2 regions of the Pseudomonas kulmbachensis genome follow, and region 1 is predicted to be linked to the other one. Evidence: predicted binding sites of a transcription regulator. Region 1 holds the regulator's gene; the other holds the start of a gene.
What was found. Region 1 encodes LexA, which represses DNA repair genes until DNA is damaged. Its sites were predicted from a motif close to CTGTNTNNNNANACAG; they were not measured.
Positions count from the first base shown of each region.

Region 1 (8,228 bases):
GCCATTGCCTGGCACCTGCGCGAAGCCATTGGTGGTGATGACAGCCGCTACAAGCGCGTGGTGTTCAACGAAATCACCAAGAAGGCGATTCAGGAAGCCTTCTCCAAGCCGGGTGAGCTGGATATCAACCGGGTTAACGCCCAACAGGCACGCCGCTTTCTCGACCGCGTAGTGGGTTACATGGTTTCACCGCTGCTGTGGGCCAAGGTTGCCCGTGGCCTGTCGGCTGGCCGTGTGCAATCGGTCGCCGTGAAGCTGGTGGTTGAGCGTGAGCGCGAGATTCGTGCGTTCAACCCTGAAGAGTACTGGGAAATTCACGCCGACCTTGGTACTGCCAAGGGTGCGAAAGTGCGCTTCGACGTCGCCCGTGAAAAAGGCGAGGCGTTCAAGCCGCTGAACGAAGCTCAGGCCATGGCGGCGCTGGAGAAGCTCAAGGCTTCGAACTACAGCATCGTCAAGCGTGAAGACAAGCCGACCAGTAGCAAGCCGTCGGCACCGTTCATCACCTCCACCCTGCAACAGGCCGCGAGCAATCGTCTGGGCTACGGGGTGAAGAAAACCATGATGATGGCTCAGCGCTTGTACGAAGCGGGCTACATCACGTACATGCGTACTGACTCCACCAACCTGTCGGTTGATGCAGTCGAGATGGCGCGTACCTACATCGAAGGCGAGTTTGGCGCGGACTACCTGCCGCCAGCACCGAACGTCTATAGCAGCAAGGAAGGCGCACAGGAGGCTCACGAAGCGATTCGTCCTTCTGACGTAAACATGCACCCGAGCAAGCTGTCGGGCATGGAGCGCGACGCTGAGCGCCTTTACGAGCTGATCTGGCGCCAATTCGTGGCTTGCCAGATGCTACCGGCCAAATACCTGTCGACCACTGTCAGTGTGGCTGCCGGTGATTTCGAGCTGCGTGCCAAGGGCCGCATCCTGAAATTCGACGGTTACACCCGTGTGATGCCGCAAATTGCCAAACCGGGCGACGATGACGTACTGCCGGACATGGTCCAGGGCGACGTGCTGAAACTGATCGAACTTGATCCGAGCCAGCATTTCACCAAGCCGCCTGCGCGTTACTCTGAAGCCAGCTTGGTAAAAGAGATGGAAAAGCGCGGTATTGGTCGTCCTTCGACCTACGCCGCGATCATCGGGACCATTCAGGATCGTGGTTACGTGGCGTTGCATAACCGCCGCTTCTACTCCGAAAAAATGGGTGACATCGTTACTGAGCGCTTGTCCGAGAGCTTCTCCGACCTGATGGACTACGGCTTCACGGCCGGTATGGAAGAGAACCTCGACGATGTGGCTCAGGGCGAGCGCGACTGGAAAAACGTGCTGGACGAGTTCTACGGCGACTTCAAGAAGAAGCTTGAAGTAGCGGCGGCGCCGGAAGGCGGGATGCGTGCCAACCAGCCAGTGATGACTGATATTCCATGCAAGGAATGCGGTCGTCCGATGCAGATTCGCACGGCTTCTACCGGTGTATTCCTGGGTTGCTCGGGTTACAGCCTGCCGCCTAAAGAGCGTTGCAAGGCCACCGTCAACCTGGTGCCGGGCGACGAAATCGCTGCGGACGACGAAGGCGAGTCCGAATCCTTGGTGCTGTTGGGCAAACACCGTTGCCCGATTTGCAGCACGGCGATGGATGCTTACCTGCTGGATGAGAAGCACAAGCTGCACATCTGCGGTAACAACCCGGATTGCGTGGGCTACGAAATCGAAGAAGGTAACTATCGCATCAAGGGCTACGAAGGTCCGAGCCTTGAATGCGACAAGTGCGGCAGCGAGATGCAGCTAAAAACCGGCCGTTTCGGCAAGTTCTTCGGCTGCACCAATGCAGAATGCAAAAACACCCGCAAGCTGCTGAAAAGCGGTGAAGCTGCGCCGCCGAAAATGGACCCGGTGAAAATGCCGGAGCTGAAGTGCGAGAAGGTCAACGACACGTATATCCTGCGTGACGGTGCTTCGGGGTTGTTCCTGGCCGCGAGCCAGTTCCCGAAAAACCGCGAGACCCGTGCGCCGCTGGTGATCGAGATTGTTCCGCACAAGGACGAGATTGATCCCAAGTACCACTTCTTGTGTGAAGCGCCGAAGAAAGACCCGGATGGCCGCCCTGCAGTGATTCGCTACAGTCGCAAGACGAAAGAGCAGTACGTGCAGACGGAAGTAGACGGCAAGCCGACTGGCTGGCGTGCGTTCTACGACGGTAATAGCTGGAAGGTAGAAGACAAGCGTAAAGAAAAAGACGCTTGATCCGAGCTGGTAGCTGAATAAAAAACCGCGCAAGGGCTGCATGCCTTGCGCGGTTTTTTGTTGGTGCAAGGCCTTGTAGCAGCTGCCGAAGGAACGAGGCTGCGTTCGAGCGCGAAGCGGTCGTAAAACCTGAGCATGCGGCCTCTCAGGTAGATTGCGGCCTCTGGTTTTACGACGGCTGCGCCGCCGAACGCAGCCTCGTTCCTTCGGCAGCTGCTACAGAGGGTTGTTAGTCCTTGCGCCAGCACAGCCTGATCCCTGAGACTGCACAACCTGCCTTTACCCTTTCGCTGTGGAGCGCCCGCATGGCTCACGAACTCTATACCCGCACTAATCAGAAGATCTATTTTGCAGGCCTGGCCCTTGAGGCGATGAACAAGGCGGGGGAGGGGCGAGCCATGAATGCTCAGGCTCTGGTTCAGGCTGAGCGCGAGTCGGCGGTGTTTCATTTGTATGGCGCGCTGCTGGGTTTGTGTCACGAGATAGCGGGCTTTTATCGCCTGCCCCAGGCCAATGCACCTCGGGTCGAGTTGCTGCTCACTCAGCAAGTGCTTGATCAGAAGGCTATTCCTGAGCTCGCAGAACTGGTTGAGTTGGCGCAAGCGCCGCAGACCTGGCTGGCGCAGCTGGTGGCCACCCATGCCGCGCTGTATCAGCCGCTGCAGGCGCCGAAAAAGGTCAAGGCGGATGTGTTCCAGCCTTTGATCGTTGCGGTCAACCTGGAAGACGAGGCGCCCCAGGCGTTGAGCCGCGAAACAATGGAGGAGTGGCGTCAGAACCTTAAAGGTCTGGCTATCCGGTTTCGTGACGGACTCAATGAGTGTTAAAGGTCTAAACCGAAACGGTACAGTCATTCATCAGTCTGTAATGCAAAGCGCTACAGATCCCGGGAATTTTCCACGGGATGGCTGATATACTCCCGCGCTTTCGTGGAGAACAAATTTATATGCCAACGTCCTTTCTAGAAATTGTCGAGTTGCCAGACGGCCGCATCGAGTTGCGCCGTGCTGAAGACGAAGGGTCTTTGGTAACGCTGAATTTTTCTGAAGATGCCAAGGCATTTCTTCAGGGTCAGCACGTAGAGGTGGCCAAAGCCATGCTCAGCGTTGGTGTGCAAATGGCGGGTCGACTGGCCGAAGGCGACCTCGAAAAAGACGATGGGCCGCGCATTCTTCATTAAGCGGCCCTGAACCGTGTGCCACAGCCAGGCCATTGCGTTCTGCACTGGCCCTGTGGCGGCGTCAGGTTTTAGCCCAAGCGAATATTCAAGCTTTGCCCGTGGCCTGTGCGTGCTGCGCTGATCAACTGTTGGCGTGCTGCGCTGTTCAGTGGGTTGATCCAGCTCACCACGGTGTGGCTGCGACCCAGGCGCAGCGCTTCGCAGGTGAGTTGCAAGGCGCTTTTATTGCCGTTGGGCTGCAGCAGCAAGATACGCTCGCGGTTCAGCCCGGCGTCGCGTAACCAGCTTTGAGTCAGGCTTGCAGGCGGTGCGATCAGTGTCAGCCAGCGGGCATTTTGTTGCTCGCTAAGTTCGCGCAGCATGGGAGCAAGCAGGTTCAGGCAGTTTCCGGCGGCACCGCGTAGCGACAGTTCACTGAATACTTCAGGTTCGGCGCTCCAGGGTGAGTCGAGCACGTCCTTGATCGCAGGGGCCATGGGTTGTGCCATGAACGCTTCGAACAGGGTGAGTTGTGCTGGCAGCGGTGTGTGTGGGAACTGCATGAAGCCTCCTTTAGCGGCGAATTACGCCGACGCTCAAGCCTTCAATGACCAGTTCCTGGTCTTTGAGGTTGACTTCAATCGGGGCGAATTCAGGGTTCTCGGCAATCAGCCAGACCTTGTTGCCTTCACGCTTGAAGCGTTTTACCGTGACTTCGTCGTCGATGCGGGCCACAACGATCTGGCCGTTACGGGCTTCGCGGCAAGTGTGCACAGCAAGTAGATCGCCATCGAAGATGCCGACATCCTTCATGCTCATGCCTTGCACCCGCAGCAGGTAATCGGCTCGCGGATGGAAGAAGGTCGGGTTGATGTTGCACGACTCTTCGACATGCTCCAGCGCCAGAATCGGGGCGCCTGCAGCCACCCGGCCGATGATGGGCAAGGTTGACTCGTCAGACTTGGCTTCGAAGCCAGGGATGCGAATCCCGCGCGAGGCACCGGGGGTCATCTCGATGGCACCCTTGCGGGCAAGGGCCTTGAGGTGCTCTTCGGCGGCGTTGGGGGACTTGAAGCCCAGCTCCTGTGCGATCTCGGCACGGGTGGGCGGGTATCCGTTGTCATCCAGGCATCGCTTGATGAAGGCCAGGATCTCAGCTTGGCGTGGCGTCAGTTTTAGCATGTTGATCGCTCTGTCTTTTTATACAGTGACTGGGATTATATACAGTGAAGGCTTATTGGCAATCACCCATTTCCAGCAGTCCGCTGGACGGTCGTTGATACGCGGTGCGGCCCGTACTTTATCAGGTGGGGCCTGGCTGGCCGAGGCTGTGGTTAAATACGAAACCGCCCGGTCGCAAAACGAATACGTCATCTTGACTTTTTACAAGCTGAAACGTATGTTTCAAACAAGTGTTTAAATGTATGTCAGGCGGAGTAGTCATGGCCCAGTCGGAAACCGTTGAACGTATCCTTGATGCTGCCGAGCAGCTGTTCGCGGAAAAAGGGTTTGCTGAAACCTCATTGCGGCTGATTACCAGCAAGGCCGGGGTCAACCTGGCGGCGGTCAATTACCATTTTGGTTCGAAAAAGGCGCTGATCCAGGCGGTTTTTTCGCGTTTTCTGGGGCCTTTTTGTGCCAACCTGGATCGCGAACTGGAACGCCGTCAGGCCAAGCCTCAGAGCCGGCCCAGCCTTGAAGAGTTACTGGAAATGCTGGTCGAGCAGGCACTGGTGATCCAGCCGCGCAGTGGCAATGATCTGTCGATTTTCATGCGTTTGCTGGGGCTGGCATTCAGCCAGAGCCAAGGTCACTTGCGACGTTATATTGAAGACATGTACGGCAAGGTGTTCCGCCGCTATATGTTGCTGGTCAACGAAGCTGCCCCGCAAATTCCGCCTATCGAATTGTTCTGGCGCGTGCACTTTATGCTGGGTGCGGCGGCGTTCAGCATGTCGGGGATCAAGGCATTGCGTGCCATCGCCGAGACCGATTTTGGCGTCAACACCTCAATTGAGCAGGTGATGCGCCTGATGGTCCCGTTCCTCGCGGCAGGCATGCGTGCTGAAAGTGGCGTTGTTGATCCTGCGATGGCTTCTGCCCAGCTTCGCCCGCGCAGTAAAACCGTGCCGGTTACCGTCAAGGTCTGACCTGCTGCGGGTGGGCGTGGCAGCTTTGTTCCGCTAAGCTAGCTGCCATGCCCAGCCCTGACTTATTCCCGTCTCTCATTTTTCCGCTGCCTCTCTGTAGTGCGGTGCGCAAGCCTGTGCCCGCGTATCCGGATCGGGTAATGAGCACTCTCTTTCTTAAGGATTTCCCATGAGTTCTGCCTTGCAAGGCTCCTTGATGGTGGACGTCGCCGGTACTTGGCTGACGGCCGAAGACCGGCAATTGCTGCGCCAGCCTGAAGTGGGCGGCTTGATCATTTTTGCACGCAATATCGAGCATCCGCGCCAGGTGCGTGAGTTGAGTGCGTCGATTCGTGCGTTGCGCCCGGACCTGCTGCTGGCGGTTGACCAGGAAGGCGGCCGGGTGCAGCGCTTGCGTCAGGGCTTTGTGCGCCTGCCAGCGATGCGTGCCATTGCCGATAACCCTAACGCCGAGTACCTGGCCGAGCAGTGTGGCTGGATCATGGCTACTGAAGTACTGGCCGTAGGGCTGGACTTGAGTTTTGCTCCGGTGCTGGATCTGGATTACCAGCGCAGCGCTGTGGTTGGCAGTCGTTCATTCGAGGGCGACCCGGAGCGCGCAGCTACATTGGCCGGGGCTTTTATTCGCGGGATGAACGACGCGGGTATGGCTGCTACGGGTAAGCATTTTCCGGGGCACGGGTGGGCAGAAGCTGATTCCCACGTCGCCATTCCGACTGATGAGCGCAGCCTTGAGCAGATCCGCGCCCATGACCTGGCGCCTTTTGCGCGTCTGAGCAAGCATCTGGCAGCTGTCATGCCGGCTCACGTGATCTATCCGCAAGTGGACAGCCAGCCAGCCGGTTTTTCCCGGCGCTGGTTGCAGGACATCCTGCGCGGCGAATTGCAGTTTGACGGCGTGATCTTCAGTGACGACCTGTCGATGGCCGGTGCGCACGTGGTGGGTGATGCCGCCAGCCGTATTGAGGCTGCCTTGTCGGCTGGTTGCGACATGGGGCTGGTGTGCAACGACCGTGCTGCCGCAGAGCTTGCCCTCAGCGCAGCGCAGCGCTTGAAGGTCACTCCGTCGCCCCGGATCGCGCGTATGCGCGGCCAGGCCTGGGCCAGCACCGATTATCGCCAGAGCCCGCGTTGGTTGGTGGCGATGGGCGCTCTCAAGGATGCTCAGCTAATAGATTGACGGCATCCCTCAATCAAGGCTTAAGCAATTATTGGCGGTATAGGGCTGATCATCAGCCCTGAATCGTTTTGTAGCCGCTGAGGGGCGGAGCGAGGCTGCGATCAGAGACGTAGTTGTCGTGAGATCAGACGCTGCAGTGTGCCAATTAAATCCGGTGCTCAGGATTTACGACTGCTGCGCAGCTGAACGCTGCCTCGTTCTACTCGTCAGTGGCTACAGAGATACTTCAAGCGTGGGAGCGAGCCTGCTCGCGAAAAACATTCGCGAGCAGGCTCGCTCCCACTGGGGCTTGACCTGGAACAGAGTATCTACAGAGATCATTCGCGAGCAGGGAACAGAGCATCCACTGGTTTATGTTTTACAGTGGAGTTCAGCGCTTCTCGGTTTTAGGCGGCAACGGTGCAAACAGGGCGTCGATGTCGTCGTCCTGGAGTTTCCAGTCTCCGGCGATTCGACCGTCCAGTACGCCTGCTGCCAAATCCGATTTTTCCTGCTGCAAGTGCTGGATTTTCTCTTCCACGGTGCCGCGGGCAATCATCTTGTACACAAATACCGGTTTTTCCTGGCCAATGCGGTAGGCGCGGTCGGTAGCCTGATTTTCTGCCGCCGGGTTCCACCACGGGTCGTAGTGAATCACCGTGTCGGCTTCAGTCAGGTTCAAGCCAACGCCACCTGCCTTGAGGCTGATCAGGAAGATTTGCAGCGTGCCACTCTGGAAGTCCTTGACCGGCGCGCGCCGGTCGCGGGTTTGCCCGGTAAGGATGGCGTAACGGACGTTGCGTTTTTTCAGTTCGATTTCGATCAGGGCAAGCATCGAGGTGAACTGCGAGAACAGCAAAATGCGCCGCCCTTCGGCAAACAGTTCTTCGAGCATCAGCATCAAGCTATCGAGCTTGCCCGAGGTGCTGCCTTTTTTCGGCGCAGTGTCGCTGACCAACCGCAAGTCGCAGCAGACCTGGCGCAGTTTTAGCAGCGCTTCCAGGATGATGATCTGACTGCGCCCGACACCTTTGCGGGTGATTTCGTCGCGCACTTTTTTGTCCATCGCCAGGCGCATGGTTTCGTATACATCGCGCTGCGCTTCATTGAGGTCAACCCAATGGATGATCTCGGTCTTGGGCGGCAGTTCGGTGGCAACCTGTTCCTTGGTGCGGCGCAGCAAAAACGGTTTGATCCGTGCATTCAGGTGTTGCAGGCGTTCGGCGCTGCCCTGGCGTTCGATGGGCACCCGGTAGTCGCGATTGAAGGTTTTAACGTCGCCCAGCCAGCCGGGGAGCAGGAAGTGGAACAGTGACCATAACTCGCCCAGGTGGTTTTCCAGTGGTGTGCCGCTCAGGCACAGGCGTTGCCGCGCAACCAGCTCGCAGGCAGCCTGGGTGGCCTTGCTGCCTGGGTTCTTGATGTATTGGGCTTCGTCCAGCACCAGCAAGTGCAAGGGCAGTTTGGCCAGGTGCTCGATGTCCTTGGGCAGCAAAGCGTAGGT
Region 1 covers NZ_OY817088.1:1,553,365-1,561,592, forward strand. The annotation lists gene topA (type I DNA topoisomerase) at 1-2,256, shown strand, start outside; gene U5A05_RS07260 (DUF6586 family protein) at 2,562-3,083, shown strand; gene U5A05_RS07265 (hypothetical protein) at 3,203-3,436, shown strand; gene sulA (SOS-induced cell division inhibitor SulA) at 3,505-3,978, opposite strand; gene lexA (transcriptional repressor LexA) at 3,989-4,597, opposite strand; gene U5A05_RS07280 (hypothetical protein) at 4,596-4,835, shown strand; gene U5A05_RS07285 (TetR/AcrR family transcriptional regulator) at 4,858-5,565, shown strand; gene nagZ (beta-N-acetylhexosaminidase) at 5,747-6,745, shown strand; gene U5A05_RS07295 (DEAD/DEAH box helicase) at 7,116-8,228, opposite strand, start outside.

Region 2 (8,228 bases), 2.4 Mb from region 1:
CCAACAACCCGATTTTACAGAGTTTACTCAACGCAGGTCGAGCACATCCTGCATGTCATACAGCCCTGGCTCACGTCCTTGCAGCCACAAGGCAGCACGAACGGCACCCTTGGCGAAGGTCATGCGACTGGATGCCTTGTGGGTAATCTCGAGCCGCTCGCCTTCAGTGGCGAACAGCACCGTATGATCGCCCACCACATCACCGCCGCGCACAGTGGCGAAACCAATGGTTTCACGCTCACGGGCACCGGTATGGCCTTCACGACCATAAACCGCGACCTTCTGCAGATCACGACCCAGCGCATCAGCAATCACTTCACCCATGCGCATCGCCGTACCGGAAGGTGCATCGACCTTGTGCCGGTGATGAGCCTCGATGATTTCGATATCCGCATCATCGCCCATCACCCGCGCCGCCATGTCGAGCAGCTTGAACGACAGATTGACCCCGACACTGAAGTTGGAAGCAAAGACAATCGGGATATCCTGACCCGCCTCGACCAACTGCTGCTTTTGCTCAGCCGTCAGCCCCGTAGTGCCAATCACCATTGCTTTGCCCAGCTTGCGACACACAGCCAGATTGCCCAGCATCACTTCGGGCAGAGTGAAGTCGATCAGTACATCAAAATCAGCTTCGACCGCTTGCAGGCTGTCCGACAACAGAACCCCGATACGCCCGATAGAAGCCAGCTCACCGGCATCAGCCCCCACCAGCGAGCTTCCCGGACGCACGATTGCCGCCTTCAACCCGCACAGAGGCGAGCGCTGTTGAACCGCATCAATCAATGCCTTGCCCATGCGCCCGGCAGCGCCCATCACAGCTATACGTCGCATTTACTGCTCCTTACAGGTCGCCGAAAAAACGCTTCACACCTTCGAACCAGCCAGTGGCGTTTGGCGAATGACAGCTATCGCCTTCCAGCGTAGTGCGGAACTCTTCCATCAGCTCACGCTGACGACGGCTCAGCTTGACCGGAGTTTCAACCACAACACGACACATCAGGTCGCCTGCACCACCGCCACGCACCGGAGCAACGCCCTTGCCACGCAAGCGGAACTGCTTGCCGGTCTGGGTGCCCTCAGGGATTTTCAACTTGACCCGACCATCCAGGGTCGGCACTTCAAGCTCTGCACCCAAAGCAGCATCAGCCACGCTGATCGGCACTTCACAGAACAGATGCTTGCCGTCGCGCTGGAAAATCGCGTGCTCGCGCACATCGATCACCACGTACAGATCGCCAGTCGGGCCACCTTGCACGCCCGCCTCGCCTTCGCCGGACAGGCGAATACGATCACCGGTATCAACACCGGCAGGCACTTTGACGGAAAGGGTTTTGTACTCTTCTACGCGACCTTCGCCACGGCAGCTGTCGCACGGATCAGAGATGACCTTGCCTTGACCGTGGCAACGCGGACACGTCTGCTGAACAGCAAAGAAACCTTGCTGCATGCGCACCTGGCCAATACCGCCGCAGGTGGTACAGGTAACAGGCGAAGAACCCTTCTTGGCGCCCGAACCGTCACATGGCTTGCAGTTGACCAGTGTCGGAACACGGATATTGACCGTGGTACCGCGCACAGCCTCTTCCAGATCCAGCTCCAGCGTATAGCGCAAATCGCTACCACGCTGAGCGCCGCCCCGGGAGCCGCCACGACCACCGCCAAAGAAATCACTGAACACATCACCGAAAATATCGGAGAAGTTCTGACCGCCAAAACCGGCACCGCCGCCGCCCATTTGCGGATCAACACCGGCATGGCCGTATTGATCGTAGGCCGCACGCTTGCTGGAGTCCGACAGAACTTCGTAAGCTTCGTTGGCTTCTTTGAACAGATCTTCCGAGGCCTTGTCATCCGGATTACGGTCCGGGTGATGCTTCATCGCCAGGCGACGATAAGCTTTTTTCAGCTCGACCTCGGTCGTAGTGCGTTCAACACCCAATATTTCGTAATAATCGCGCTTTGCCATAATTCTTTGCACTCTCAAGGACGTTCGACAAAACCCTCCCGAGCCTCGCCAAACCCGCCAAGCCCGAAAAGGATCAGACCCGACTCACGTCTTTTCAACGATATTGGTTTGTGTTTAACAGCCAATGCATTGGCCGACAGGAGCGGTTACCTCTGGCTGGAAAACAAGAAAGATCCAGTCCAAACCGCCAGCATTCGACCTTGTCGCATGCTGTAAAAATTCTGATACTCCAGACACGCCAACGCGGGAGCAAGCTCCCGCGCGGCGACATCCTACCAGTCACCGCTCAAGCGCGGTCAACTGGGCGACAAACAAGCGTCTTACTTGTTGTCTTTTACTTCTTCGAACTCAGCGTCGACAACGTCGTCCGCTTTTTCAGCCGAATCAGCTGGCTTGGCCGCTGCGTCTGCCGGGTTCGCCTGCTCGGCGTACATTTTCTGTGCAACCGGTGCAGACACCTTGGACAGCTCTTCAACCTTGGCTTCGATAGCAGCCTTGTCGTCGCCTTTAACAGCGGCTTCAAGTGCAACTACAGCAGCTTCGATTGCAGTTTTCTCTTCCGCAGTCACTTTATCGCCAGCATCGACGATCATTTTACGCGTCGAGTGAACCAGTGCGTCGCCCTGGTTACGTGCAGCTGCCAGTTCTTCGAACTTGCGGTCTTCTTCAGCGTTGATCTCGGCATCGCGAACCATCTGAGCGATTTCTTCCTCGGACAGACCCGAGTTAGCCTTGATCACGATCGACTGAGACTTGCCAGTCGCCTTGTCTTTTGCACTTACGTGCAGGATGCCGTTGGCATCGATGTCGAAGGTCACTTCGATCTGAGGCACGCCACGTGGAGCAGGTGGAATGTCAGCCAGGTCGAACTTGCCCAACGACTTGTTCTGTGTGGCTTGCTTACGCTCACCTTGCAGAACGTGAATGGTCACAGCGCCCTGGTTATCGTCAGCAGTCGAGAACACTTGCGATTTCTTGGTAGGAATCGTGGTGTTTTTCTCGATCAGAGCAGTCATTACGCCGCCCATGGTTTCGATACCCAAAGTCAGCGGGCTCACGTCCAGCAACAGAACGTCTTTAACATCACCCGACAGTACCGCGCCCTGGATAGCAGCACCCATTGCAACAGCTTCGTCCGGGTTCACGTCTTTACGTGCTTCCTTGCCGAAGAACTCGGTTACCAGCTTCTGTACCAGCGGCATACGAGTCTGACCACCGACCAGAATTACGTCGTTGATCGCGCCAATGTCGATACCGGCGTCTTTCAGAGCGATACGGCAAGGCTCGATGGTGCGCTGAACCAGGTCTTCAACCAGCGATTCCAGCTTGGCGCGCGAAATTTTCACGTTCAAGTGCTTAGGACCGGTGGCATCTGCAGTGATGTAAGGCAGATTCACGTCAGTCGACTGGCTAGAAGACAGTTCGATCTTGGCTTTTTCAGCGGCTTCTTTCAGACGCTGCATCGCCAGCGGGTCACCCTTAAGGTTCATGCCGCTTTCTTTCTTGAACTCGTCAACCAGGTAGTCGATCAGACGGATGTCAAAGTCTTCACCACCCAGGAACGTGTCACCGTTGGTTGCCAGCACTTCAAACTGGTGCTCGCCATCAACTTCGGCAATTTCAATAACCGATACGTCGAAAGTACCGCCACCCAGGTCATAAACGATGACAGTGTGGTCGCCTTTCGCTTTGTCCATACCGTAAGCCAGAGCAGCTGCGGTTGGTTCGTTGATGATGCGTTTTACGTCCAGACCCGCGATACGGCCGGCGTCTTTGGTCGCCTGACGCTGGCTGTCGTTGAAGTAGGCCGGAACGGTGATTACCGCCTCAGTCACTGGCTCGCCGAGGTAATCTTCGGCGGTTTTCTTCATTTTCTTCAGAATTTCAGCCGAGATTTGTGGCGGAGCCATTTTCTGGCCGTTCACTTCAACCCAAGCGTCGCCGTTGTCAGCCTTGGCGATCTTGTACGGAACCATCTGAATGTCTTTCTGTACAACTTCTTCGTCAAAACGACGACCGATCAGACGCTTCACCGCGTACAGGGTGTTATGCGGATTGGTCACTGCCTGACGCTTGGCCGATTGGCCAACCAGAATTTCACCATCGTTAGCGTACGCAACGATCGACGGCGTAGTACGCGCGCCTTCTGCGTTTTCGATAACTTTTGCCTTACCGTTTTCCAGAACCGAAACACACGAGTTAGTGGTCCCGAGGTCAATACCGATAATTCTGCCCATGTTTACTCTCCCTAAATTTGAATTTTTTTGCCGCAGCAGTAATGACCAACTGCGGCATTACTTAACGCTTGACTTCTAAATGGGGGCCTTGCGGCCGATTTCAAGCCTGCTCGTCAATCGATGGCGAAACCGGCGCTGGCGCCTTGCTGACTACGACCATAGCCGGGCGCAGCAAGCGACCATTGAGCTGATAACCTTTTTGAAACACCTTGAGCACGCTGTTTGGCTCAAGCTCAGCGCTTTCCTGCATTGCCATCGCTTGATGCTGCTCGGCATTGAAAGGTTCGCCATGCGGGTCGATAGCTTCCAGCTGATAACGCTTCAGGGTGTCCTGGAACATTTTCAGGGTCAGTTCGATCCCTTCGCGCATTGGACGGATGTTTTCATCGTCCGGGCTGGACAGTTCAAGACCGCGTTCCAGGCTGTCGATCACCGGCAACAGGTCACCGGCGAATTTCTCCAGTGCAAACTTGTGTGCCTTCTCAACATCCTGCTCGGCGCGACGGCGAACGTTCTGCAGATCGGCAGCTACGCGCAGAGCCTGATCATTAGCGGCTGCCAGCTGCTCTTCAAGCACCTGCACGCGGGTTGCCAGATCTTCACCGGCTACATCGGCTTCCTGGTTCTGCGTATCCATAGTCTGTTCGTCTGCCATAGATTTCTCCTTTCAAACTTCGTCCGCGAGCTCGACTCGCGCTTGTGCCAAGGTATATGGGGTCGCAATTCTCAGGTTCAAGAGCCAAAAAACCAGAAAAGACATGTTTGCCCTCCCTCGCCCCACTCGCAAAAAAAACGGATCGCGCTAAAAAACCGAAAAAAACAAGCAAATCGAACTAAGCACAACCATTGTCAGCACGAAACAAAACACTGTATAAATAACCAGACATTACGTTTTGGAGCGGCTCCTATGCTGGTGCACCTGTCCGTACACAACTACGCCATCGTTGAACATCTCGATCTCGAACTGGATCGCGGGATGAGTGTAATCACTGGTGAGACCGGTGCCGGCAAATCGATCATGCTCGACGCCCTGGGGCTGACCCTGGGTGACCGCGCCGACAGCGGCGTAGTCCGTCCAGGAGCCGACAAGGCCGATATTCTGGCCACTTTCGACCTGCAGGATATTCCCGAAGCCCGGGCCTGGCTTGCCGAGCGCGATCTGGAAGGCGACGGCCCGTGCATCCTGCGCAGGGTCATCACTGCTGAAGGCCGCTCACGCAGCTATATCAATGGCACGCCCTGCCCTCAAGGCGACTTGAAAGCCTTGGGCGAGTTGCTGATCGATATCCACAGCCAGCACGAACACCAGTCGCTGCTCAAACCCGACACCCACCGTCGCCTGCTCGACGAGTTCGCCGGTGCCACCGACCTGGCTCGCCAGGTGCAACTGGCCGCGCAGCGCTGGCGCCAGACCCGACAAGAGCTTGAGCACCTGTCCAACTCCGGCGACGAACAACGCGCGCGCCATCAATTACTGAGCTACCAGCTCGAAGAGCTTGAAACACTTTCACTGGGTGAAAACGAACTCGAAGAGCTGGAGCAGGAACACAAAAATCTGACCAACGCCGAAACCCTGCTGACCATTTGCCGCCAAGTGGTTGAACAGTGCAGCGAAAGTGACTCAGGCAATGTGCTCAATGCGCTGACCGCTAGCCTCAATCGTCTGTCGAGCATCAACAACAATTCGGGCTCACTGGGTGAAGCAACCGACCTGCTGGCCAGCGCACAGATTCAGGTCGAGGAAGCCGTAGGTGAACTCAATCGCTTTATCGACCATTTTGACGCTGACCCAGGCCGCCTGCAGTACCTGGAAGAACGCCTCGACACCATCTACACCCTGGCGCGCAAACACCGGGTTCACCCGACTGAAGTAGCCGCCCTGCTGCAAAAACTGCTGGATGAGCTCGAAACCCTCAACGCCAACGATGAAAACATCGAACGCCTGGCCAATGAGCTGACGTCCTATGCCCGCCACTATCACGAATGCGCACGCGAACTCAGTAACCTGCGCAGCCAAGCGGCTACACGCCTGAGCAGCGCGGTAGAAGAAGAAATCCAGCGTCTGGGCATGCCCGGCGGCCGCTTTGTGATCGAACTGCGCCCACAAAGCAGCAGCGACCCGATGCCTCACGGCCTGGAGCAGGTCGAGTTGCTCGTGAGCGCCAACCCTGGCCAGCCACTCAAGGCCCTGGCCAAGGTTGCTTCTGGCGGTGAACTGTCGCGGATCAGCTTGGCCATTCAGGTGATCACCGCACAAACCTCCCGCGTACCGACTCTGGTGTTCGACGAAGTGGATGTGGGTATCGGTGGCCCGACTGCAGAAATCGTGGGGCAACTGCTGCGCCGTCTTGGCGAGCGCGGTCAAGTGCTGACGGTCACTCACCTGCCGCAGGTGGCTGCTCAATGCCACCAGCACCTTTTCGTGCATAAGGTTCGCGAGAGCGATACCACCCGCACTGCCGTGGCCAAACTGAGTAAAAAAGAACGCGTGGAAGAAGTCGCACGCATGCTCGGCGGTGTTGATCTGACCAAGGAATCGTTGGCCCACGCCAAAAAAATGGTCGTCACTGCAAAAAATCTGGCAGCTTAACGACGAACGGTCATAAAAAGACCAACATCAGAAAGCACGAAGGCGGCCCTTGGGCCGCCTTCGATCGTTTCGCGAACCGTAATTCGCGTGACATGCTTACTTGGACTTCTTGCGCACGTACAGCACCAAGTTGTGATCCACCAACTCAACACCGTGCTTGGCTGCAATGGCGTGCTGCAGTTTTTCGATGTCTTCGTCGAAAAACTCGATCACTTCACCGCTGTCCACGTTGACCATATGGTCGTGGTGGCCGCCATCGGCATCAGCCAATTCAAAGACCGCATGACCGCCATCGAAATTATGGCGAATCACCAGCCCCGCTGACTCAAACTGGGTCAGTACACGGTAAACCGTGGCCAGACCGACGTCTTCGCCAGCTTGCATAAGTGCCTTGTAAACATCCTCGGCGCTCATGTGACGCTGCTCTGCAGAGTCAAGCATCTGTAGAATTTTGACTCGTGGCAGAGTCACCTTAAGTCCGGCCTTACGTAGTTCGCTATTTTCAACCATGGTTAGCTTTCTCGCGGAAGCCGCTTCGCAGCTTCTCTTAATACGGGTATGATCGGCGTTTACGTTGTCCCAGCCAAGATAGTGGAAGTCGCCCACCGATGCAAAACACCAAGCTCTTGCTAACCAGTTTCACCTTTGTGGGACTGCTCGCACTCGCCGGTTGTTCATTCCCCGGGGTTTACAAAATCGACATCCAACAGGGCAATGTCGTCACGCAGGACATGATAAACCAGTTACGCCCGGGAATGACCCGTCGGCAAGTGCGGTTTATCATGGGCAACGCCCTGCTGACTGATACATTCCACCCTGATCGCTGGGATTACCTGTATAGCCTGCAGCCCGGTGGCGGTGAACGCCAACAGGAACGCGTCAGCGTGTTCTTCAACCAAAACGACCAGCTCGTTAGCTTGTCAGGCGATTTCAAGCCTGGTGTAAGCCGCGACGAAGCCATTCTCGGCAAAACCGGCGGCACAAACGTGACCGAACCGGCAACTCAAGCCCCAGTCGAGAAGAGTGATGTACCAGCCAAACCTGGTTCGTTGCTTGACCAGATCCAGAAGGACGTAGACGGCGTTGAAGCCGTACCGGTTCCTACGCCACAGCCTCTGGATACCACCGAACAATAAGCGTTCGGCACAAAAAAGCCCGGCATGCCGGGCTTTTTGTTGTCTGCAATATAGCAATCAGAGCTGACTCAGTCGTTTGGCCTCTGCCGCTTTAGCCGCACGCTGGCGTCGAATCTCTTTAGGGTCAGCCAGCAACGGGCGATACATCTCGATCCGGTCACCCGCCTGCAATAGCCGAGTTTCAGGATCAGCCACCTGCTTGCCGAAAATCCCCACCGGACAACTCGCCAGGTCCAGCTCGGGGAACTCCCGCCCCATACCCGATGCCAATACCGCCGCGCGCACAGTCGTGCCTT
Region 2 covers NZ_OY817088.1:4,501,106-4,509,333, forward strand. The annotation lists gene dapB (4-hydroxy-tetrahydrodipicolinate reductase) at 28-834, opposite strand; gene dnaJ (molecular chaperone DnaJ) at 845-1,969, opposite strand; gene dnaK (molecular chaperone DnaK) at 2,290-4,206, opposite strand; gene grpE (nucleotide exchange factor GrpE) at 4,307-4,861, opposite strand; gene recN (DNA repair protein RecN) at 5,114-6,796, shown strand; gene fur (ferric iron uptake transcriptional regulator) at 6,893-7,306, opposite strand; gene U5A05_RS20845 (outer membrane protein assembly factor BamE) at 7,405-7,932, shown strand; gene U5A05_RS20850 (RnfH family protein) at 7,990-8,228, opposite strand, start outside.
Region 2: recN (DNA repair protein RecN) is a predicted target of LexA. The motif match lies at 5,074-5,089, and genes of this name have one in related genera.